Regions from separate parts of the Telluria sp. LT2P34 genome, predicted to be linked through region 3. Evidence: predicted binding sites of a transcription regulator. Region 3 holds the regulator's gene; each other region holds the start of a gene.
The links. Region 3 encodes FNR, which switches genes on or off when oxygen is low (the NO sensors DNR and NnrR bind a similar motif). Its sites were predicted from a motif close to TTGATNNNNATCAA; they were not measured.
Positions count from the first base shown of each region.

Region 1: a site for FNR is predicted at 5,492-5,505, ahead of AC56KZ_RS11145 (TraR/DksA family transcriptional regulator). Genes of this name have one in related genera too.
Region 2: a site for FNR is predicted at 6,258-6,271, ahead of AC56KZ_RS18895 (XrtA system polysaccharide chain length determinant). Genes of this name have one in related genera too.

Region 1 is NZ_JCASIN010000003.1:107,962-115,662, reverse strand. It holds gene AC56KZ_RS11175 (TorD/DmsD family molecular chaperone) at 1-189, opposite strand, end outside; gene AC56KZ_RS11170 (DUF2474 domain-containing protein) at 272-421, opposite strand; gene cydB (cytochrome d ubiquinol oxidase subunit II) at 421-1,428, opposite strand; gene AC56KZ_RS11160 (cytochrome ubiquinol oxidase subunit I) at 1,432-2,907, opposite strand; gene AC56KZ_RS11155 (VOC family protein) at 3,088-3,516, opposite strand; gene AC56KZ_RS11150 (DUF885 domain-containing protein) at 3,635-5,473, opposite strand; gene AC56KZ_RS11145 (TraR/DksA family transcriptional regulator) at 5,666-6,064, shown strand; gene AC56KZ_RS11140 (metal-dependent hydrolase) at 6,159-7,388, shown strand; gene AC56KZ_RS11135 (sigma-54 dependent transcriptional regulator) at 7,578-7,701, shown strand, end outside.
Region 2 is NZ_JCASIN010000009.1:50,378-58,078, forward strand. It holds gene AC56KZ_RS18875 (XrtA system polysaccharide deacetylase) at 1-854, opposite strand, end outside; gene AC56KZ_RS18880 (XrtA/PEP-CTERM system-associated ATPase) at 851-1,882, opposite strand; gene AC56KZ_RS18885 (TIGR03016 family PEP-CTERM system-associated outer membrane protein) at 1,896-3,458, opposite strand; gene AC56KZ_RS18890 (XrtA-associated tyrosine autokinase) at 3,439-4,470, opposite strand; gene AC56KZ_RS18895 (XrtA system polysaccharide chain length determinant) at 4,502-6,019, opposite strand; gene AC56KZ_RS18900 (S1 family peptidase) at 6,406-7,188, shown strand; gene AC56KZ_RS18905 (XrtA/PEP-CTERM system exopolysaccharide export protein) at 7,452-7,701, shown strand, end outside.
Region 3 is NZ_JCASIN010000002.1:533,442-541,142, forward strand. It holds gene AC56KZ_RS08230 (efflux RND transporter permease subunit) at 1-1,888, shown strand, start outside; gene AC56KZ_RS08235 (hypothetical protein) at 1,949-2,323, shown strand; gene AC56KZ_RS08240 (DUF3147 family protein) at 2,329-2,679, shown strand; gene nhaA (Na+/H+ antiporter NhaA) at 2,761-3,972, opposite strand; gene fnr (fumarate/nitrate reduction transcriptional regulator Fnr) at 4,230-4,997, shown strand; gene AC56KZ_RS08255 (FixH family protein) at 5,045-5,575, opposite strand; gene ccoG (cytochrome c oxidase accessory protein CcoG) at 5,586-6,974, opposite strand; gene ccoP (cytochrome-c oxidase, cbb3-type subunit III) at 6,971-7,701, opposite strand, start outside.

The DNA of each region.
Region 1 (7,701 bases), on a different contig from region 3:
CGTCTCGTCGGGTGGGGCCAGCAGCAGGCGCGCGGCCAGGGCATAGAGGTCGGCCCGGGCCTGGTCTTCGGCTGCCAGGGGCCGCACGATGGCGACCGTGCTGGTATCCGCGGGCGCGCTTGATGCGGCCGGAAAATGAAGTTCGTCGGCGGTCGCCGGCGTCGAAAGAATGCTGGTTGCGGACTGCATGGACACTGACGGCGCTCCGTTAGTAAATCTATATCGAAAGTGTATTCGCTCGGCTTCTAATGGCGCGCACGCTTGAATATATTTAGTGCATCCCTGCCGCATGCATGATTGTGCGGATCAGGCCGGCAACCAGCCAGAGCGCCGCAACCCCACCCATCCACAGCGCAAGCAGCCAGCCGAGGCGGCGCAGCCAGCGCCTTGGTTCGCCTGATTTCTTCGGTTGTTCGCGCATCAGTGGTAGCCCGCGTCGGCCTGCACCTTGCCGCGGAAAACCCAGTAGGACCAGACCGTGTACATCAGGATGATGGGCAGGATGAAGAGCGTGCCGACCAACGCGAAGCCCTGGCTGCTCGGGGGCGAGGATGCCTCCCAGATCGTGATCGCGGGCGGCACGATGTGCGGCCAGATGCTGATCGCCATGCCCGAATAGCCGAGGAAGATCAGCGCCAGCGAGGCGACGAAAGGCCAGCGGTGCGGGTCGCGCCGCAGGGAGCGCAGCAGCACCGCCATGAACAGCAGCACCAGCACCGGCACCGGCGCCAGGAAGACGATGTTCGGGAAAGTGAACCAGCGGTCGGCCACGTGCGGATCGCGCAGCGGGGTCCAGATGCTGACCACGACGATGGCGCCGAGCAGCAGCAGCGCGAACGGCCGCGCGACCTGGACCATGCGCCGGTGCAGGTCGCCTTCGGTTTTCATGATCAGCCAGGTGCTGCCGAGCAGGGTGTAGGCGATCATGACGCCGAAGCCCGCCAGCAGCGGAAACGGGGCGATCCAGTCGAGCGGGCCGCCGGCGTAGCTGCGCCCCGACACGGCGATCCCGTTGAGGAAGGCGCCGAGCGAGACGCCCTGAAAAAAAGCGGCCGTCACCGAGCCGCCGATGAAGGCCTTGTCCCACAGGTGGCGCTCATGCTCCTTGGCCTTGAAGCGGAACTCGAAGGCGACGCCCCGAAACACCAGGCCGATGAGCATGAAGATCAAGGGCAGGTAGAGCCCCGACAGAATGATCGAATAGGCCACCGGAAAGGCCGCCAGCAGCCCTTCCCCGCCCAGCACCAGCCAGGTTTCGTTGCCGTCCCAGACCGGGGCCACGGTATTCATCATGGTGTCGCGGTCGCGCTTGTCCTTGGCGAAGGGGAACAGCATGCCGATGCCGAGGTCGAAACCGTCGAGCAGCACGTACATGAAGACGGAAAAATAGATGATGACGGCCCAGATGACCGAAGTGTCGATGCCCATGGCTCAGTTCCTTGTCCCTTTGGCGTCGCCCGGGTTGCCCGGGTCGCCCTCATCGCCCTCGTCGTCGTTGGCGACGTCGGCCGCCGACATCGGGCGCATTGCGGTGCGCGCCTCGCCCGGGCCGCCTTCGGTGGCGCGGTGCATCTCGAACCGTTGCGGGCCCTTGCGCATCAGGCGCAGCACATAGGCGGTGCCGGCGCCGAAGACGAAGAAATAGGAGACGACGAACAGGGCGAGCGTGAGCGCGAGCGGGCCGGCGCCGTGCGGCGAGACTGCGTCGGCCGTCCTGAGTACGCCGTACACCACCCAGGGCTGGCGCCCGACCTCGGTCGTGGTCCAGCCGGCCAGGATCGCGACCAGCCCGGCCGGCCCCATCCATAAAACGGCGCGCAGGAAGCGGGGCGACGTGAAGATGCGCCCGCGCCGCCGCAGCAGGAAGCCCCAGGCGCCGAGCGCGATCATCAACAGGCCCAGTCCCACCATCAGGCGGAAACTCCAGAACACGATCAGCGCGTTGGGCCGGTCCTCGGGGGCGAACTCTTTCAGGCCGGGAATCTGCCCGGACCAGGTGTGGGTGAGGATCAGGCTGCCCAGGTGGGGAATGCCGACGGCGTAGCGGGTGCGTTCGGACGCCATGTCGGGAACGCCGAACAGCAGCAGCGGCACCGCATGACCCGGTTCGTTCTGCCAGTGCCCTTCCATCGCCGCCAGTTTGGCGGGCTGGTATTTTGCCGTGTTCAGGCCGTGGTAATCGCCGATCACGGCCTGGATCGGCGCGGCGAGCAGGATCATCCACAGGGCCATGGAGAGCATCTTGCGCACCGCCGGGTTGTCGCCCATCTTGTCCCGCTTGCGCAGCAGCTGCCAGGCGCCGACCGCGCCGACGATCAGCGCCGTGCTGAGATAGGCAGCCACCACCATGTGCAGCAGCCGGTACGGAAACGAGGGATTGAAGACAATCGCCAGCCAGTCGCTCGGGACCATGCGCCCTCCTTCGATCGCATAGCCTTGCGGGGTCTGCATCCAGCTGTTCGCGGCCAGGATCCAGGTCGACGAAATCAGGGTGCCGATCGCGACCATGCAAGTGGCGAGGAAATGCAGGCCGGGGCCGACCCGGGTCCAGCCGAACAGCATCACGCCGAGGAAGCCCGCCTCGAGGAAGAAGGCGGTCAGCACTTCATAGGCCAGCACCGGCCCCAGGATCGAACCGGCAAACTCGGACAGATAGCCCCAGTTGGTGCCGATCTGGTAGGCCATGACGATGCCCGACACCACGCCCATGCCGAACATGACGGCGAAAATCTTCAGCCAGAAGTGATACAGGTCGACATAGACGGGGCGTTTGGTGCGCAGCCAGGACAGCTCGAGCACGGCCAGGTAACTGGCCAGGCCGATGGTGACGGCCGGGAACAGGATGTGGAAAGACATCGTAAACGCGAACTGGATGCGCGCCAGATCCAATGCCGATAGGCCGAACATGAGCACTCCTGCTGGGATGCGGTGTTCGGAATCTAGCATGGGCAAGGGGCGCGCACGCTTGGCGCGCCGCCGTGACCTCGACAGGGACAAGCACGCTGTGAGGATGGCGCCACAATGCAGCGCCACGACACGCCGCGGGCGCTGATTTGGCCCAGTACGCTGACTAGGGCCGTGGGCGGTTTAAAAAGTGATGCGCACCGACGGGGCGCTGCGGCTTGCCGCGCCGTGGTATACGGCTTCGATATTGTTGCCGTCCGGGTCGAGCACGAATGCCGCGTAATAGCCGGGGTGATAGGGGCGCTCGCCCGGAGGGCCGTTGTCGCGGCCGCCGGCTTTCATCGCCGCTGCGTAAAACGCGTCCACCATCGCGCTGCTGGCGGCCTGGAAGGCCAGGTGGTGGCGCCCGGTCAGCACGCCTTGCGCGGCGGCGCTGGCGGCGCTCGAGACGAACAGCTCGTCGGCCCAGAAATAATCGTCGCCGCTCCCGCCGAGCGGCACCTGCAGGACGTCGAAGACGACGCTGTAGAAGGCACGGGATGCGGCCAGGTCGCGCACCACGAGCTGGAGATGGTCGATCAGGCGGCCGCGGTGCAGTTCTTGGGTTTCCATGAAATTCTCCCGGTCAGGATGATCACGGTACTGCCCGAAGTATGCCGCAGCCGGAAAGGCGTCACGGGCACACCTGCTTGCCCGCGACGCCAAAACGCAACGCTTTCGTTGCGCTGCCTTAGGCCGTCTTTGCCTTTTCCTTCGCGATCCAGGCATCGACCAGTTGGCCCAGCACGTCGAGCGGTACCGAGCCGGCGCCCAGCACCATGTCGTGGAAGCCGGGGAGCGAGAATTTCGCGCCCAGCTCGGTTTTCGCCTTGTCGCGCAGCTCGAGAATGCGCAGCATGCCGATCATGTAGGCCGTGGCCTGGCCCGGCCAGACGACGTAGCGGTCCACTTCCTGCACATTGATGCCGTAGTCGACCGCCTGCTGGCGGGTCCAGCCCTTGGTGTGCAGGCCGGTGTCGACGACGAGGCGGCGGGCGCGGAACAGTTCCGAGCCGAGCGCGCCGAGCAGGCCGGGCACGTCGCCCTGGTACCAGCCCTGTTCCACCGCCAGCCGTTCCGTGTACAGCGCCCAGCCTTCGCTATGGGCGCTGCCGCCACTGAAGATGCGCTGGCTGCGGTATTTCGGAATGCCGGTCAGCTCTTGCTGGATCGCCAGCTGGAAATGGTGGCCCGGCACTGCCTCGTGGTAGGACAGGCTGCGCATGCGGATCATGTCGAAGGTCGGCCCGCGCATCGGCACCCAGAACACGCCCGGACGGCTGCCGTCCGGCGCCGGCAGGGAATAATGGGCGGCGGCCGAGGCCTCGGTCAGGGGCGGCTCGCGCAGCACCTGCACCGGGGCGCGCGGTTTCAGGTTGAACAGCGGTGCGCTGCGGCGCTCGGCGTCCTTCACCATTTCGACGTATTTGGCCAGGATCGCCGGACGTGGATCACCTTCGCCCTTCGGCTGGAAGGTCGCGTCGAGCGCCTTCATGCGCGCCTCGATATTGCCTTCGGTGAAGCCAAGCGCGCGCAGGTGCTTGTCCATCTCGCCTTCCAGGCGCGCCACTTCGCGCAGGCCGATCGCGTGGATCTGCTCGGCGTTCAGGGTGGTGCTGGTGTAGTTGGCCAGCGCGCGGTTGTAGGCCGCGGCGCCGTTCGGCAGGCGCGAGATGCCGGCGACGTCGCCAGTCTGCGGATGCAGTTCGGCCATGAAGGCCTGGACCCGGGCGTAGGCCGGGCGCACCTTGTCCTCGACGATTTTCGTGGCGCGGGCGATGGCGGCGGTGCGCGCTTCGGGGGTCAGGTCTTTCAGCGCTGCGCTGCGCTGCTCAAGCGAACTCACCAGCACGTTCTGCGGCGCCGCCGGCTTCAGGAAGGTGTCGACCTGGAACTGGGCGCGCTCGAGGATGAAGCGCGGCGGGATCAGCTTGCGCGCGCTGGCGGACCTGGCGCGCGCCAGGGCATCGTCCATGCGCTGGCCGACCTGCTCGAGGCGCGCCAGCCAGCTGTCGACGTCGGCGGCATTGCGCATCGGATGGGTCTGGGTCATGAAATTGACCAGGCTGACCTGGGTTCCGCTGAACTGCGAGAACACGAAGTTATAGTCTTCGAAGGGCTCGTTGGCGACCGTGTTCGTCAGCGACCAGCGCATCACGGCGGCCGAGATGCGCTGGGTCTCGTCGAGCGGCCCGGTCATCCATTTGTCGAGGCGGGCAATGCCGGCTTTGGCCATCGCGATCATTTTCTTGCGCTGAGCCGGGGTTTGCGGCGTCAGCTGGCGGTCCAGCGCGGCTTGCTCGGCGCCCTTGAAGTACTGGGTGCTGGTGGCCGCTTGCGGATTGGCGCGCACCCAGTCGTCGGCGAATTTTTCGGCCCAGGTGTCGAAGGCGGCGTTCGGTTTTACCGCTGCCGCGGTGGTGACCGGCGCGGCGAGAACGGGCGCCGGCAGCATGGCGCTCGCCAGCGCGAGCGGAACGAACAGGGAAGCGAGGGCGGCGCGCAGGGGGCGCTGGGAAATTGCAAGCATGTTTGTCTCTTCTATGGTTTGATTTTCGGCAACGCCGTCTTCAAAATCTAACATGGAAGAGCTAAGCCGACAATCTTTACGCCTGCCGTGCGCGCCGCGCCAGGCAAGCTGGCGCGCAGGCCGCGCCTTTTCGGCTAGGCTGTTTTCAGAATGCGTTTCCAGAGCCCTCTTTATTTGACAACAGGAAATCGAATGCCGCCACTCACGCAAGCCCTCCACGAAGAAGTCGCCCAACGCCTGCAGCAAAGCCGCGAGGCAACCCTGGCCACCGTCCGCGGCCGCCTCGATGCCGACGCCGGCGACCCGCCGCAGATCGGCCCGGGCGCCCATATGGTCACCGGGGACGACGGGCCCGAAGCCGAAATGACGGCCCACGACGAACAGCGTTTTGCCGATCACGAGACGGCCATGCTGAACGAGATCGACGCCGCCATCGGCCGCCTCGAGGCGGGCGGCTACGGGGTCTGCATGTCCTGCGGCTGCGAGATTCCCGAAGCGCGCCTGCTGGCGACGCCGACGGTGCAGACCTGCATCGCCTGCCAGGAGCAGATCGAAAAGGACGCCGGCGGCGGGCGCGGACCGACGATGTAAGGCGGCACCCTGCCCTTGCGGCAGCGTGCCGGCGGCGCCATGCCGGCCATGCCGTGGCGCGGACCATGGCCGGGGTCGGTGCTACCATTGCCTCATGGACAACCTCACCCATTCCCTGGTCGGGCTCGCGCTTGGCGAGCTGACCCACCGCGTGCTGCGCGCCGAGCCCGATCCTGCGCGCGCCGCCACCCGGCGCCGCCTGCTGCTCAGCTGCGGCGCCCTCGCCAGCAATTTCCCCGACCTCGACCTGGTGCTGACCGGCCTCGCCCCGGAGCCGCTCGGCTACCTGCTGCACCACCGCGGCCACACGCATACCCTGCTGTACGCGCTGCCGCAGGCCTTGCTGTTGCTAGCGGCGCTGTGGGCTTTCTGGCCGAAGGCGCGGACCCTGCTGGGTACGAGCGCGGCGGCGCGTCGCGGGCTCGCGGCCGCAGCCGTGCTCGGCCTGTTGCTGCATCTGGGCATGGACGCGCTCAACGTCTACGGCATCCACCCGTTCGCGCCTTTTGACGCACGCTGGTATTACGGCGACATGGTCTTCATCGTCGAGCCGGTTTTCTGGCTGGCGCTGGGAACGCCGCTGGCCGCGCACGTGGCGGCGCCGCGCTGGCGCCGCCTCCTGCTGAGTCTGCTGATCGCGGCGCCGCTGCTGTTCGTCTTCACCGGGCACCTGCAATGGGGATCGTTTGCGGGCCTGGCAGCCCTGTGGGCGCTGGCGCAGCTGCTCACGCGCCGTGCCGGCGAACGCGCGGCGCTGGTGGCCGGGGTCGGCATGGTGGCCGCCTTCGTGCTGCTGCAGGCTGGGATGGCGCAGCTGGCACGTGCCGAACTGCGCACCCTGATCGCGCGCGAAGATCCGGCGGCGCGCATCCTCGACCTGCCGCTGTCGGCCTTCCCTGCCAATCCGCTGTGCTGGGGCGCGATCGCGATTACCAACGACGGGCGCAACGGCTACCGCGTCCGGCGCGGCGTGCTCAGCCTGGCGCCGGACTGGAATCCGGCGGGCAGCTGCCCGGCTCCGATTGCCGGCATGCGCGTCGTCCCGTCAGGGCCGGCGTCGGCAGGCATGGCCTGGGCCTGGGAAGAGCGCGGATCGCTTGCCGGCTTGCGCGCCCTGCGCGCTGCCGACTGCCGGGTCGACGCCTGGCTGCGCTTTGCCCGTGCGCCTTCGCTGGCGAACGGGACTGCCCTCGACGTGCGCTTTGGACTGCCCGGGGCGCCCAACTTCTCGGCACTGCCCTACGCGGCGCGCGCCGGATCGCCCTGCCCGGCCGCGCTGCCGCGCTGGGGCTATCCACGTGCCGATCTGCTTGGCATGCCCTAGTCCGGCGCTCAGGTCAAGCCCCGCATCTTGTCGAGTTGGTAACAGCCCACGCCAAATTCAATTGTCTGCCGTACAACATCGGCATGCAGTATGCTTATGCTATTCATCCGCAATTAAAGAAGAGATGGCCAGCGGACGGCCCGGTTCGGGATGGTCCGCAGTTGCGCAATTCAACACCGGGGAGAATGGATGGTTCCGAAACGATTGCTCTGCATTGCACCCGACAGCACCGGCGCCGTCGACCTGCTCCGCCAGGACATGCCGGGATGGCAGATCCACACCGTCAACGGTTTCGACGAGGCGCGCCAGGCCT
Region 2 (7,701 bases), on a different contig from region 3:
CGGTCCCAGGCGAAATCGCCGGCGAGGGCGGCCAGGCGCCCTTCCATGCGATCGATGTTGATGTAGTGACGAAAGCGCGCCTTGGCGCCCAGGCCTTCCGGGCGCGGCTGGCCGGGATCGACTTCCCACGGGTGGAAGTAGAACAGCGCCGGCTCGTTGTCGATCTCGTTGACGCGCTTGACCATCCATTTCGACAGCGCGTAAGGCAGCAGGCGGAAGTAGCCGCCGCCGCCGGCCGGCAGCTTGCGCCCGCCCAGCATGGCGGTCGTGATCGGCACTTCGAGCAGGCCGTCCGGGCCGTTCGGATAAAAGGCGAAGCGCGGTGCGTCCGGCATGCCGTAGTGGTCGTGGGCAATCGGGTAGATGCTCGAGCTGTAGCGATACCCCGCTTCGCTCAGGACGTCCAGCGCCCACAGGTTGCCGTGGCCGATCGAGAAGCTCGGGGCGCGGTAGCCGATGACGGCCTGGCCGCCGATGTCTTCCAGCAGGGCCTTCGCCGAGCGGATATCGTTGTCGAACTGCTCGCGGTTCTGGTCCGACGCGCGCTCGTGGCCATACCCGTGGCTGGCCAGTTCATGGCCGGCCGCGACGATGCGGCGCACCATTGCCGGATAGCGTTCGGCGATCCAGCCGAGCGTGAAGAAGGTCGCCTTGACGTCGTTTTTCTCAAACAGCGCGAGAATGCGTTCGATGTTCGCCTCGACCCGGCATTCGCGCGCCGGCCAGCTGTCGCGGCTGATGTAAGGAGCGAAGGCCGAGACCTGGAAATAGTCTTCGACATCGCAGGTCATGGCATTTCGGATGCGCTCGCCCGGCTGGCGCTGCGGCCGGGCTGCGGGGGTCTGCATCTTCATTCCTGGGTATCCACGTGTTGGGCCGCCTGCACTCCTTGCGGGTTGGCGACGATTTTTTTCAGGATCGACAGCACCGAGACGACCGATTTCTCGAGGCGCATCATGCGCTCGTCGAGCACTTCGATACTGTCGCGGCGGTCCGGCGTGCCGCCGATGCCGTCGTCGAGGAAGGAAGCGCCCGAGGCCAGGGAGGGCGCGCGCGTCGCTTCCGGCTGCTGGAACTCTTCGCTGACGTCGTCGATCACGGTCTGGATATGCTCGCCGGTAAAGTGGTGCAATTCTTCCAGGTAGCCCATCAGCAGCACGCGGTCGAGCAAGGTGTTGGTCTTGCGCGGAATGCCGCCGGTGTAGCCGAAGATCGCCGCGTGGGCCTCGTCGTCGAAACTCGGGTCGCCGTTCCAGCCGACCGTGTGCAGGCGGTGCTCGATATAGGCGCGGGTTTCCTGCGCATCCATCGGGCCGAGGTGGTAGCTGGCGATGACGCGCTGGCGCAGCTGCTGCATGCCGGGGCTGTGCAGCGTGGCGCGAAACTCCGGCTGGCCGAGCAGGAAGGTCTGCAGCAGGGATTTTTCGTCGGTCTGGAAGTTCGACAGCATGCGCAGTTCTTCCACCGTCTTCGGGTTCAGGTTCTGCGCCTCGTCGATGACGAGCAGGGCGCGCTTGCCCTGGCGGTCGACGCCGTGCAGGAAGGCCTCCAAACGGGTCAGGAGGTCGGTCTTGGTGGCGCCTTCATGGGGCAGGCCAAAGCTCGAGGCCACCATGCGCAGCGTGTCGTCCGGATCGAGGTGGGTATTGACGATGTGGGCGGCGACGATCTGCTCGTGCGTCATCTTGTTGAACAGGTTGCGCACCAGCGTGGTCTTGCCGGCACCGACTTCGCCGGTAACGACGATGAAGCCCTCGCCCTGCGACAGGCCGTACTCGAGGTAGGCCATGGCGCGCTTGTGGCCCTTGCTGCCGAAGAAAAAGTGCGGGTCGGGGCGCAGCTGGAAGGGCTTGGCCGAAAATCCATAATATGATTCGTACATCGTGTCACTCCACTTAAAGCTGGGCCGATAGGGTGGCGCTGATCGAATTGGCGTAGTAATGCCTGCCGCCGAAGCGGCCAAAGGCGTCCTGGCCGCGCGTGTGGCGCAGTTCGACACTTCCCAGCATCTTGCGGCTGAAAATATGCCTCAGGCCCGTGCTGAGCGTTTGCTGGTCCTGTTCGATGTTGGTGTCCAGGGAACGCGCGCGCGACGCCGTCAGCGAGGCCGTTGCGCTGGTCTTCGTGTTGAGCCGATAGCTGTGGGCGAGATCGAGCCCGACCTGGCGAACATTGGCGTCAAATGGAAACGCCGGGGTGCCGACCTGGACGATGCCGGTCTCGGCCGGCGACAAGGCGACCCGCTCGTTGGCGTAGGCGCCCAGGATCGTGCTGTGGGTGCTCCAGGTGTAGACCACCGAGGCCCGGGCGCTCTTCTGGCGGAAGTAGCGGTTGCTGAGGAAATTCACTGCTTCGATCGTGCTGGCCGGCAAGCCGGTGACCCGCAGGTAGGCGTCGATCGCCTCCCGCCGTGCGAACGCATCGGGAATCGTCGCCGCATACAGCGAATCGAGCAGGCCCGCGGTGTCGATCGTTCTTGAAGAGGCGAACTGTTCACGCGCGGTCGTCACATTGTCCGAGTAGTTCAGGCTGGTGACCGTGTGGCGGCTGCGGTGCAAGGCCGACAGCGAGCCGGTGTTGCCGAAGAAATGGCGACCCGCCGACACGTCCAGGCTGGTGCGCGAGGACGGCCGCCAGGCGAAGCCCGCCGACCAGAAGCGCCCGGCGGTGCGTCCGCCGATGGCATTGAAGTCATAGCTTTCGTAGCCCCCGCTGGCGGTCAGGCGCAAAGTGCGGCTGAGGCGATAGTTGAGGTCGAGCAGGGCGTCTTCCGATGCGGTGTCTGGAAACAATTCGTTGTCGACTTCCTGGCGTGAATAGCTCAGGTTCCAGCCCAGGTCTTGCCACGAGCGCCCGCTGGCCAGGTTGAACGATGGACCGTGAGCGGTACTGCTGCCGAACAGTGTCCGGTCGGCTTTGACGCTGTTCAGGGTGTAGCGCAGCGTGGCCTTGGCAAAGTTACCAAAGCGCTGGTTGATATTCGGGCTGATGCTCCAGGTACTGACGTCGGTGACGTTCTCGTTGTTGTAGCGTGCTTCCTTGCCGAGCAGGCCGAAGGCCGAGATGGCCTGGTTGCTGCTTTGCGCACTGGCGTCGACATACATGAATTCGTCGATCACCTTCAGGCGGCCGGCCGCGTCGTACTGAACCAGGTTCCTGCGCGAATCGTCCCTGCCGCCGCCGACGTAGCCGAACAGCGAGGCGCTCGCATTGGCCCTGAGCTGGACATATTCGTTCTGGCCATAAGCGCTGATCCGAGGCGTCAGCTCGGTGATCAGGCGGGCGTTCCGGTTCGGGCTGCTGTTGAAGTTGGCGTTATCGGTCAGCACTTCGGTGACGGACAGCGCGGGCGTCACGCGCCACTGCGCCTGGGCCGGCAGCACCACCAGCAGCGCCGCTGCCAGCGGCAGAAGCCGGGGCAGCTTGCCGATGATTTGCTTAGCCGTAGTTGTAGTCATACTTCTCTTCGATCCCCGGGATGTCCCGCGCCTTGTTATAGATGAGGTTGACGTTGCTGCAGCCTTCGAGCTGGCGCAGCGATTCCTGGACCGCTTGCTGGGTCGTGCCCTGGGCTTCGACCACCATCACGATCTGGCCCATGTGGCTGGCCAGGACCCGCGATTCGCTCGTCAGCAGCAGCGGCGGCGAATCGAAAATGATGACGCGATCCGGATAGCGGTGGGCAATCTCGTTGACCAGGTTGCTCATCGTCGAACTGGCCAGCAGTTCGGTGGCGCGCGGCGTGCTGGTGCCGGCCGGGAGGATGCTCAGGGTGTCGACATTGGTGCGCAGCATCACGTCGGCCAGGTCGAGTTTGTCGTCGACCAGGATATCCATCAGGCCGCGCTGGGCCGGCAGGCCAAGCGTGCGCAGCACCGACGGACGGGCGACATCGGCGTCGACCAGCAGCACCGTGTGGTCGAGTTCCATCGCGATGCTCATCGCCAGGTTGATCGCCGAATACGTCTTGCCTTCGCCCGGCAGCGAGCTGGTGATCATGATCAGGTTGTTCGGACGGCCACCGGTGGCCGGGGTGAAGGCGCGCTGCAGCAACGGGCGCTTGATGACGCGGAAATCTTCCAGCAGGCTGGTACGGCCGCTGGCAGCCGTCACCAGGCCTGCTTCACGCATCGCCGCCAGGTCGAGGTCGACCTTGCGCGTGCCCGGCTTCGGGGTGGTCATGCGCGACGACTCGAGGCGTGGCTCGGCGCGTGCGGAGCGTGAATCCGCCCGCGGCGCGGCCGCAGGGGCAAGCGGGGCAGGCGCCGGCGCAGCAGGCGCACTGGCAGGGGTGTGCGACAGGGCGGCCGGGGTTGTGGCGGCCGGCGTAGCGACGCCCGGCGTGGCGACGCCCGGTGCCGTGTGCGGCTGCAGGACGACCGTCTGGTCGCCGTGCTCGACGACGACTGGGGCCGGCGCTGGCGCGCGGGTGTGGTCAATGCGGCTGGCCGCTTTTTCGATAATGCTCACGTTCGCTCCTAATATTGTTCCGTTACGGCGCTTACGCGCCAGCGCGCATCAGCATGGCGGCGACGCCGATGCCATAGGCGCCGAACAGCGCCAGCAAGGCAGCGCCGAGGCCGATCAGGCGGCGCTTGCGCATCGCCTTCTGGCTGCCGGTCCAGTGCATGTTGATCGATCCGAGCACCGGCACGCCGGTCGTTTCGCGCAGCGCTGCATGGCTCAGGAAGGTCGGACGCACCTGGGCCATCAGGAATGCGCCAGCCAGGCCGGCAAGCAGGGCGCCCACGAACACGGCCGAGAACAGCGCCAGGCGGTTCGGGCCGACCGGCTTGAGCGCGGCCACTGGCGGCTCAATCGTGCGGAAGGTCATCATGTTGGTAGCCGAGGTCAGGTTGCCCGACAGCTTTGCCTGTTCGCGGCGCTGGACCAGCTGGTTATAGTTCTCGCGGTTGACCTCGTAGTCGCGGTTCAGCTGGACCAGCTGGGCCTCGACTTCGGGCGCCGTCGTGCTCTGGCCGCGCAGGACCGCCACGCGCTGGGCGTATTCGCTGACACGGGCACGCAGCGCGGCTTCCTTCGATTCGGCTTCCGACAGCGACACCGTCAGCTGCTGCATCATCGGGCTGGCGGCGACGGCAGGATCAGGACGGCTCTTCTTCGCATCTTCACGCTTGCGCGCCTGGAGCTGCTCGACCAAGCGCTTGGTGGCGATGATGTCAGGGTGCTCCTCGGTGTACTGGAGGCGCAAGGTGTCAAGGCTCTTCTGGGCAGCGATGATGCGGCTTTCCAGTTCCGGATCGAGCGGGCCGCTGCCGCTGCTCATGGCGACGCCGCCGCCGGCCATGCGGCGGCGGATCGCACTGCTCGACTGCGCTGCCTCGGCCAGCTCCAGACGGGCCTGGCTCAGGGCATCGTTGGCGGCAGCGACCTTGGTGCCGAAATCGCCGCCATTCGGCAGCAAGCCGACGTTCTTGATCTTGAATTCCTTCAGCTTGTTCTCGGCCGTGGCCAGCTTTTCCTCGTAATTGCGGATCTCGTTGTCGATAAACTGGATCGCATTGTCGGACTCCTGCTTCTTGCCGCCGAAGCTGCCTTCCATGAAGATCGTCAGCAGAGCCTGGACGACGTCCTTGGCCAGCTTCGGATCAGGCGAGGTATAACTGATGGTGTAGATGTCGTCACGCTCGGTACCGGCCATCTTGATATTCTTCATCAGCTCATCGACCATCTCGTCCTTTTCGTCGCTGTTGGCAGCCTTGACGTCGAGGTCGGTATCGCGCATCACCTTCTCAACGTTCGGGCGGCTGATCAGGGTCTGGCGCATGAACATGACTTGCTGGTCCACGTTCGGCAAGGTCGTCATGCCAGCCAGCAGAGGCTTGAGGATGCTCTGGGTATCGACATACACGCGTGCCGAGGTCTCGTACTGGTTCGGCAGCTTGAGCACGACGGCCCAGCCAACCAGCGCCACCAACCAGGTGATGGCCAGTGCATGCCAGCGGTATTTACCGATGGCCTTAAGGAAATTCAGGATTAGGGCTGTTATCTCTGCCATCTCATCAGTCTCGCCATGAGTGCCCGGCAGGAAGCCAAGCACGTACAATCAACAAAAGAACACGCATCATCGCTTGTAGTTTGTGCAATTGCAATTGCATGCAGGCAAATCGTGCTAATAAACGTCATGCATAGCGCGCGTTACAACACAAATTCCCCAATGCAACGCTGAAATCGGGTGCCAGACCTCGCCTGGAGCGTTATTATTGCTTCCAGACAAACTTCAACTCCCAAAAGTGTTGCGTTACATCAATGCATTACTACAAACGAAAGTCCTGACTTTCGTCCCGGACCACGTCTTTGCTCAACATCAAGCTGCAGTATTGTAATGTTGGAATAGCTAAAGGGTCTGCACGATTGATTCCTATCCGAAATAATGAATGCAACATGAATAAGTTCTCAATACGCCGCCGTTTAATGTTGGCTTTCGGCGTTTTTACGCTGAGCGCTGCGACAGCGTCCAGCCACGCCGATGGCCTGGCGCGCACGATTGCCGCGCTCAAGCCGTCGGTTGTCGGTGTCGGCAGTTTCCTCAAGACCCGTAGTCCCTCGGTCGTGTTCAGCGGCACCGGCTTCGCCGTCGGCGACGGGCTGTCCATTATCACGAATGCGCATGTGGTGCCGACCATGCTCGACGCTGCGAAAATGGAAGAGCTGGGCATCGTGGTCGGCGCCGGCCGTGACTTCAGCTTCCGGCCGGCACGCCTGGTGGCGCTCGACCGCGGACGCGACCTGGCGCATCTGCGCTTGACGAGCGGGCCGCCGTTGCCGGCACTGGCCCTGGGCGACTCGCGCAGTGCGCTCGAAGGGCAGGCCTTGGCGTTCACTGGTTTCCCTCTCGGGATGGTGCTGGGACTGAACCACGTTACCCACCGCGCCACGCTGTCGGCGGTGACGCCGCTCGTCATGCCGTCGATGAGTTCGCGTGGGCTTGATGCGCGTGCGATCACCCAGTTGCAGCGCGATCCCCTGAAAATCTTCCAGCTCGACGGCACTGCTTACCCCGGCAATAGCGGCAGTCCCGTGTACGATCCGGATACCGGCGCCGTGCTCGGAGTCATCAATATGGTGTTCGTCAAGGGATTGAAGGAAAACGCGATTACCAGCCCGAGCGGGATCAGCTATGCGATCCCGGCCCAGTACGTGCATGAGCTGTTGCAGCGAAAGTAAAAAAATGGAATATTTCAATCGTGCATGGCTTATTGGCCTGCATGATTACGATACAATACGCCGGTTTGATGGCTAAATAACAATTTTTAATTTGCTTTAACAACAGTCTGGCGATGCCGCCGCTGCTTGTCGTGAAGGGGAATGAAGTGAGCAAGATGATGATGAATCTGACGAAACTGGCCCTGGCTTCGGCCTGTGCCCTGACCGTGTCCGGCTGCGCGGTGTGGGACAAGTTCCGCTCGCCGGCGCAGTCGCCCGTCTCGATGACGAGTGTCGTACCAGCCGATTACTTGATCGGCCCCGGCGACGCGGTCAACATCATCGTCTGGCGCAATCCGGAAGTGTCGATGTCGGTGCCTGTCCGTCCGGACGGCAAGATCACGACCCCGCTGGTCGAAGACCTGCCGGCAGCGGGCAAGACCTCGACCGAACTGGCGCGCGACATCGAGAAGGCGCTGGCTAAATTCATCCAGCAACCAGTCGTCACCGTCGTCGTTACCGGTTTCGTCGGCA
Region 3 (7,701 bases):
CGATGCGGTGGTGGACGTCGAAAACATCCTGCGCCGTCTCAAACAGCGCAAGGAAGACGGCGCCTCGGTGCTGGAAACCATCTGGCATGCTTCGGTCGAGGTACGCTCGGGCATCGTGTATGCCACCGTGATCGTGGTGCTGGTGTTCGTGCCGCTGTTCGCCCTGCCCGGCATCGAGGGCCGCCTGTTCGCGCCGCTGGGCATCGCCTACATCGCCTCGATCCTGGCCTCGATGCTGGTATCGATGACGGTGACGCCCGCCCTGGCCTACTACCTGCTGCCGCGCATGAAGCACCTGCACCGCCCGGACAGCCCGATCGTGCGCCGCATGAAGGCCTGGGACACGGCTGCCCTGAACTGGACCTTCCCGCGCATCCGCACGATGCTGGCGCTGGCGCTGATCGCGGTGCTGGCGGCGGCGGCCTCGGTGCCCTTCTTCCCGCGCGCCTTCCTGCCGGCGTTCAACGAGGGCTCGCTGGTGATGGGCATGACCTTCACACCGGGCACCTCGCTGGCCGAAGCGAACCGCATGGGATCGCTGGCCGAGACCCTGATCGCCCAGGTGCCGGAAGTGACCCAGGTCGGGCGCCGCACCGGCCGCGCCGAACTCGACGAGCATGCCGAAGGGGTGCATTCGTCCGAGCTCGACGTCGACCTGAAACCCTCCGAACGCTCGCGCGAAGCGGTCATGGCCAGCATCCGCGACCAGCTGGCGGTGATCCCGGCCTCGATCGCGATCGGGCAGCCGATTTCGCACCGGCTCGACCATTTGCTGTCGGGCGTACGCGCGCAGATCGCCCTCAAAATCTACGGCGACGATCTCGATACCCTGCGCGGCCTGGCCGACGGCCTGCAAGGGCGCCTGCGCGCGGTGCCCGGCCTGGTCGACCTGTCGACCGAGCGCCAGGTGCTGATCCCGCAGATCAAGGTGCGCATCGATTACCGCAAGGCGGCGCAGTATGGCCTGGCGGCGGGCGACGTGCTGCAGGCCCTGCAGGCGCTCAGCGAAGGCACGCGCGTCACGCAAGTGATCGATGGCGCGCGCCGCTTTGACCTGGTGGTGCGCCTGGCCGACGTCGACCGCTCGCCGCAGGACCTGGCGCGGGTGATGCTGACCACGCCAGGCGGACAGATTCCGCTGTCGGCCGTGGCGACGGTGGAAGAAGGCGACGGCCCGAACCAGATCGGCCGCGAGAATGGCCGCCGCCGCATCGTCGTCTATGCCAATACCGACGGCTCGAACATGTCGCAGATTATCGAAGACGTGCGCAAGACGGTCGGCGCCAGCGCGCTCCCCGGCGGCTATTTCGTCAGCGTCGAAGGCCAGTTCCAGGCCCAGGAACAGGCGCAGCAACTGATCGTCGGCCTGTCGCTGGCCTCGCTGGTGCTGATCTTCCTGGTGCTGTACTCACGCTACCGCTCGGGGGTGCTGGCGCTGGTCATCATGGGCAACATTCCCTTCGCCCTGGTGGGCAGCGTGGCCGCGATGTGGATCGCGGGCGTGTCGCTGTCGGTGGCCTCGATGGTCGGCTTCATCACCCTGGCCGGCATCGCCACCCGCAACGGCATTTTGAAGGTGAGTCACTACATCAACCTGTGCAAGTTCGAGGGCGAGACTTTTGGGTGGCCGATGATCGTGCGCGGCTCGATCGAACGCCTGACGCCGGTCGTGATGACCGCGCTGGTCGCCGCCTTTGCGCTCACGCCCCTGCTGCTGGCGGCCGACGCACCCGGCAAAGAAATCCTGCATCCGGTCGCGGTCGTGATCTTCGGTGGGCTGATCAGTTCTACCGTGCTCGATTCGCTGCTCACGCCGCTCATCTTCTGGAAGGTCGGGCGCCGGCCCCTGGAGCGCCTGCTGGCGGAAAAAGGCGGCGAAGCATATTAAATTCACGCGGGCCGAGTGGCGGCGCCCGTTTTTTTGCCGCCACAGTTTTCTGGAGCATGTATGAAAAAAATCTTCGCCATCGCCGCGCTCGCGGCAAGTATCGCCGTCTCAGGCAATGTGTTCGCCCACGGCGCCAAGCCCAAGCATGGCGGCATCGTCCAGAGCGCGGGCGACCTCGCCTTCGAACTGGTGGCCAGGGATGGCGGCACCACGATCTATGTCGACGACCACGGCAAGGACAAGCCGACCGCAGGCGCCAGCGGCACCCTGACCGTATTGAAGGGCGCGCAGAAGACCGAGTTCCCGCTGGCGGCAGGCGCCAATAACACGCTGGTCGTCAAGGGCGATGCCAAGCTGGTCAAGGGGAACAAGGCCGTTGCGGCCATCACGTTCGCGGACAAGAAGGCGGTGAGCGTGCGTTTCTCGGTCAAGTAACTGAGATGAAATGGATCATCACGAAATACCTGATCACGGCGGCCGTCGTTGTGCTGGTGTCGGAAGTGGCGAAGCGCAGCGACCGTTTCGGCGGCTTCGTCGCCGCGCTGCCGATGATTACCCTGTTGACCCTGGTGTGGTTGCACCTCGAAGGCCAGGGCCCGGACCGGCTCGCCAATCATGCCTGGTACACCTTCTGGTATGTCGTGCCGACCCTGCCGATGTTCCTGGCCTTTCCCTGGCTGCTGCCGCGTCTCGGTTTCTGGTGGACGCTCGGGGTGAGCGCCGCGCTCACGGTCGTCTGCTTTAGCCTGTTTGCGCTGGTGGTGAAGCGCTTCGGGATCAACCTGCTCTAGAAGCGTCATCACGCAAGCGCAGGCACAGCATTGGAGAACTGGCGGCACGCATGACGGTGCGCTGCCGGACCGTCACCCGGCTTACGCTGGCGACTCGTCCTCGAAATCCATCGACTCCGGGTCGGGATCGGACGCCAGCGGCGCGCCCATGAACTTGAGCCAGACAAAACCGATGACGCCTGCAACCAGGGAGGCGATCAGGATCGCCATCTTCGACGACGTAATCACATCGGCCTGCCCTGTATAGGCAAGATTGGTGATGAAGATGGACATGGTGAAGCCAATCCCGCCGAGGAGGCCGGCGCCAAGGACGTGCCGCCACGCGAGGTCTAGCGGCAGCCGGCAGAGCCCAAGGGCGACGGCCGCGAAACTGAACAGGACGATGCCAACCGGCTTGCCGATGACCAGCCCGAGCAGGATGCCGAGACTGTTGGCCGACATCAGCTCCGCGGCCCAGCCGGCGCCGATGACGATGCCGGTGTTGGCCAGGGCGAAGACCGGGAGGATCAAAAAGGCGACCGGCGTATGCAGCGCGTGCTCCAGCTTGTGCGACGGCGACTCGGCGTCGTCCTCCTTGGCCGAGTAGGGAATCGCAAAGGCCAGCAGGACGCCGGCAATCGTCGCATGCACGCCGGATTGGAGCATCAGGAACCACATCAGCGCCCCGCCAAGCAGGTAGGGCAGCAAGGCCATGGTGCGCAGCAGGCGCTTCATCGCGAACAGCGCGGCAAAGACGCCGAGCGCGGCCACCAGGTACAGGAAGGAGAGTTCGGCCGTATAGAACACGGCGATCACGACGATGGCGCCGAGGTCGTCCATGACGGCCAGCGCTGTCAGGAAAATCTTCAGCGAGGCCGGCACCCGGCTCCCGAGCAGGCTCAGCACACCCAGCGCAAAGGCGATGTCGGTCGCCATCGGAATGCCGATGCCGGCCTGGGTGGCGGTTCCGCCGTTGAGCATGAAGTGGATCAGCGAGGGAACGGCAATTCCGCCTGCCGCGGCGACGATCGGCAGCATGGCATTGCGGAGGTCGGACAGCTCACCGTTGACCAGCTCGCGTTTCAGCTCCAGGCCGATGAGCAGAAAGAAGATCGCCATCAGCGCATCGTTCACCCAGTGCTCGATGCTCAGGCCGGCGACATACTGGCGCCAGAAGCCGAGATAGCCCTCCCCGAGGGCGGAATTGGCGACGATCAGCGAAGCGAGCATGCACAGGATCAGCAGGACAGCGCCGGCTTTGCCGGAATGCGTGAAGTGCTTGAATGAGGCCGAGAGTTTTTTTTCGATGCGCATGGGCGACAGGCGAGTAAGGACTGCGTGGCGGCCCGACCATCGCACATCCTGTCACACCCGTTCAGTGTGATCACCCTTGGCAGATTATACCGTGTGCATTGTTTTGACGGCGCTGCGGAAGACCTGCCCCGGGACACAGCCAAGCCCTTGCACTTTTACTTTTACTTTCACGGTCCGAGGTCCAGGTTACGCCGAAAAACGTCATAGGCGCTCGTTGACCGGTCTATAATCGCCGCACACTCCGTTGGGGGACTCAGATGAGCCAAGGTATTCCATTCCCAACCACGGCCCCGATCAGCCTCGGCGCAATCAAGGCCAGCTGCGGCGCATGCAGCATGCACCAGCTGTGCCTGCCGATGGGGCTTGACGAAGCAGACATCAACCGGCTTGACCTGATCATCGGCCGCCGCCGGCGCCTCGTGCGCGACGAACGCCTGTATGCGATGGGCGAGTCATTCCGCAACCTGTACGCAGTGCGCTTCGGGCACTTCAAGACCTACCAGGTCAATGCTTCGGGCGAACAACAGATCACGGGCTTCCAGATGGCGGGCGAATTGCTCGGCATGGACGCGATCAGCGGCGACCGCTACCAGTGCGACGCCGTCGCGCTCGAAGACAGCGAAGTGTGCGAGATCCCGTTCTCGCGCCTGGAAGACCTGTTCGGCGAGGTACCCGCTTTGCTGCGCCACTTCCACCGCATCATGAGCCGGGAAATCACGCGCGAACAGAACGTCATGCTCCTGCTGGGTAACATGCGGGCGGAGCAGCGCTTTGCGGTCTTCCTCGTCAACCTGTCTGCGCGCTATGCCGCGCGCGGCTACTCGTCGACGGATTTCGGCTTGCGCATGTCGCGGGAGGACATCGGGAACTACCTCGGACTCACCATCGAGAGCGTCAGCCGGCTGCTGTCGCGTTTCAAGAAGCAGGGCTGGATCGAAGTCGACAAGCGCGATGTGCGCTTGCTCGAGCCGGCGAGGCTGAAGGCGATGGCCGCCGGCACCGAGCAGTGCAGCCCGATGGCCTGAGTCCCGGGGCCGCAATCCTCAAGCATTTGCGTGAAGGCGCCAAGCCGTCATGGCCCGGGGTCGGCCACGATTGCCAGCTTGCCCGTCGATGCGGGGCTCCAGGCGCGTGCCAGGCGCCAGGCCCGGCCATCGTCCTCGACGACGACGCGCCAGTGCGTCATCTCCAGGGCGGGCAACCTGACCGCGGCGACGCCACTCGCGTCCGGCCGGGCGTCGAGCACCAGGTCTTTCCGGGGCAAGGTCGGATGCGCGAGCAAGATCCGGAAAGGCCCTCGCATCGGGCGACCAAAGCTCTCGAGCCGGCCTTCGAGCACGCCGCGCTTCGGGTCATAGCGCGCCGTAAAGGCCAGTTTCAGGGCCGTGGCCGCGCGGTCGCGCCGCAGATCCTGGTTGATCGCCTTGCCACGCTTGTAGTAATCGTCCACGACGACCGCGTCCGGCTGCCTGATCGCAAGCCCCACGGTCACCGCCGTGGCCAGCATCACGGTCGCCGGGCCGAGCATGATGAACCACGGCCAGCGGTGGCGGTACCATGGGAGCACGGCAGGCTGCGCGAATACGGGTGGAAGTGTTTGCATGGTATGACTCCTAACGCGGCACGATGAAAACGGCTTCTTCGCGCACGGCGACTGCTGCGTCGTCCAGCGCGGTAACGGTAAATTCGATCCGGTTCGATCCGCGCTTGCCCGCCCCCGGCGGGATACGCACCCGCACCGGCAGTGCGCGCGTGCTGGCGCCGTCGAGCGCGACGACCGTTTCGCCCACGATCACAACGCCGGGCAGGCCTTCGACCCGCAGGCGCAGGCGGCGCGGCGCTTCACCCGTGTTCATCAGCTGCAGCCGGTAGACATTCTCGATCCAGCCCTCACCCACTTCGCGCCCCATCGATCCGCGGTCGCGGATCACGTCGACCTTGAGCGGGACGCGCAGTGCCAGCGAGGCTGTCATCGCCGCCACCAGCAGCACCAGCACGGCCGTGTAGGCCAGCACGCGCGGGCGCAGCAGGCGACGTCGCACCTGCTCCTTCCCCCATCCCTGCGTCAGCGCGTTCTCGGTGGCGTAGCGGATCAGGCCGGCGGGCTTCCCGATTTTTTCCATTACCCCATCGCAGGCGTCGACACAGGCGGCGCAGCCGATGCATTCATACTGGAGGCCGTTCCGGATGTCGATGCCGGTCGGGCAGACCTGCACGCACAGGGTGCAGTCGATGCAGTCGCCGGAGCGCCGCTGCAGCGCTGCCTGGCCGAGTGGCGCGCGCGGCTCGCCGCGGTCCCGGTCATAGGTCACGATCAGGGTGTCGTTGTCGAACATGGCGCTCTGGAAGCGCGCATACGGGCACATGTATTTGCAGACCTGTTCACGCATCCAGCCGGCATTGCCGTAGGTGGCAAAGCCATAGAACAGGACCCAGAACGCCTCCCAGGGGGCGAGGTTCCAGGCGAGGATTTCGCCCATCAGGGATCGCACCGGCGTGAAGTAGCCGACAAAGGTAAAACCCGTCCACAGCGCCACCAGCAACCAGGCGGCGTGCTTGGTCGTTTTCTTCGCGATTTTCTCAAGATTCCACTGCTGCCGGTCGAGCCGGATGCGGGCGCTGCGCGCGCCCTCGATCCTGCGTTCGATCCACAGGAACAGTTCTGTGTACACCGTCTGCGGGCAGGCGAAGCCGCACCAGACCCGCCCTGCCACCGTCGTGACGAGGAACAGCCCGTACGCGCAGACGATCAACAGCCCCGCGAGATAGATGAAGTCCTGCGGCCACAGCACGAGGCCGAACAGGTGGAACTTGCGCGCGCCGAGGTCGAACAGCACTGCCTGGCGGCCGTTGAAGCCGATCCACGGCAAGCCGTAGAACAGCAACTGGGTCAGCCAGACGCAGACCCAGCGCAGGGTCGCATAGCGGCCTTTCGCCTCGCGCGGATAGATTTCCTCGCGCGCGGCGTACATCATGATGACCGCTTCCTTGGTCGCACTCATTGTGCCGCGACTGTTTTCTCTTCAGCCGGGGCGACGCCCGCCGGGGCGCCGGCCGGATTCGACAGGCTCCAGACATAGGCGGCCAGCACATGCACCTTGTCCTCGCCCAGGAATTCGCCGAAGGCCGGCATGGTATTGGTGCGCCCCTTGCGGATCGTCTCCATGACAGTCTCCACGCTGCCGCCGTAGAGCCAGGCCTTGTCGGCCAGGTTGGGCGCGCCCAGCGCCTGGTTGCCGGTGCCGGCGGCGCCATGGCAGGCCATGCAGGCTGCATACTTGGGTCTGCCGAACACTACCTTGATCGGGTCAGCCGCCAGGCCCGACAGGTTGAGCACGTAATGCGCGACCGCCTCGACGTCCTTGTCCGAGCCGAGCGCCGCGCCCATTGGCGGCATCATGCCGATGCGTCCTGCCATGATGCTGGCCTTGATCGTGGTCGGCTCGCCGCCATGCAGCCAGTCGCCGTCTGTCAGGTCCGGGTAACCTTTGTTGCCGCGCGCGTCGGAGCCATGGCACTGGGCGCAGTAATTCATGAACATGCGCTCGCCGATGGCGCGCGCCTGCGGGTCGGACGCGACGGCCCTGATGTCCTGGCGCGCATAGCGCGCGAACAGAGGGCCAAAATCCAGGTCGGCCTTTTTCAGCTCGGCCTTGTATTCGCCTGTCGAGTTCCAGCCGAGCTTGCCCGCATAACTGCCCAGGCCGGGGTACAGCACAAGGTACACGA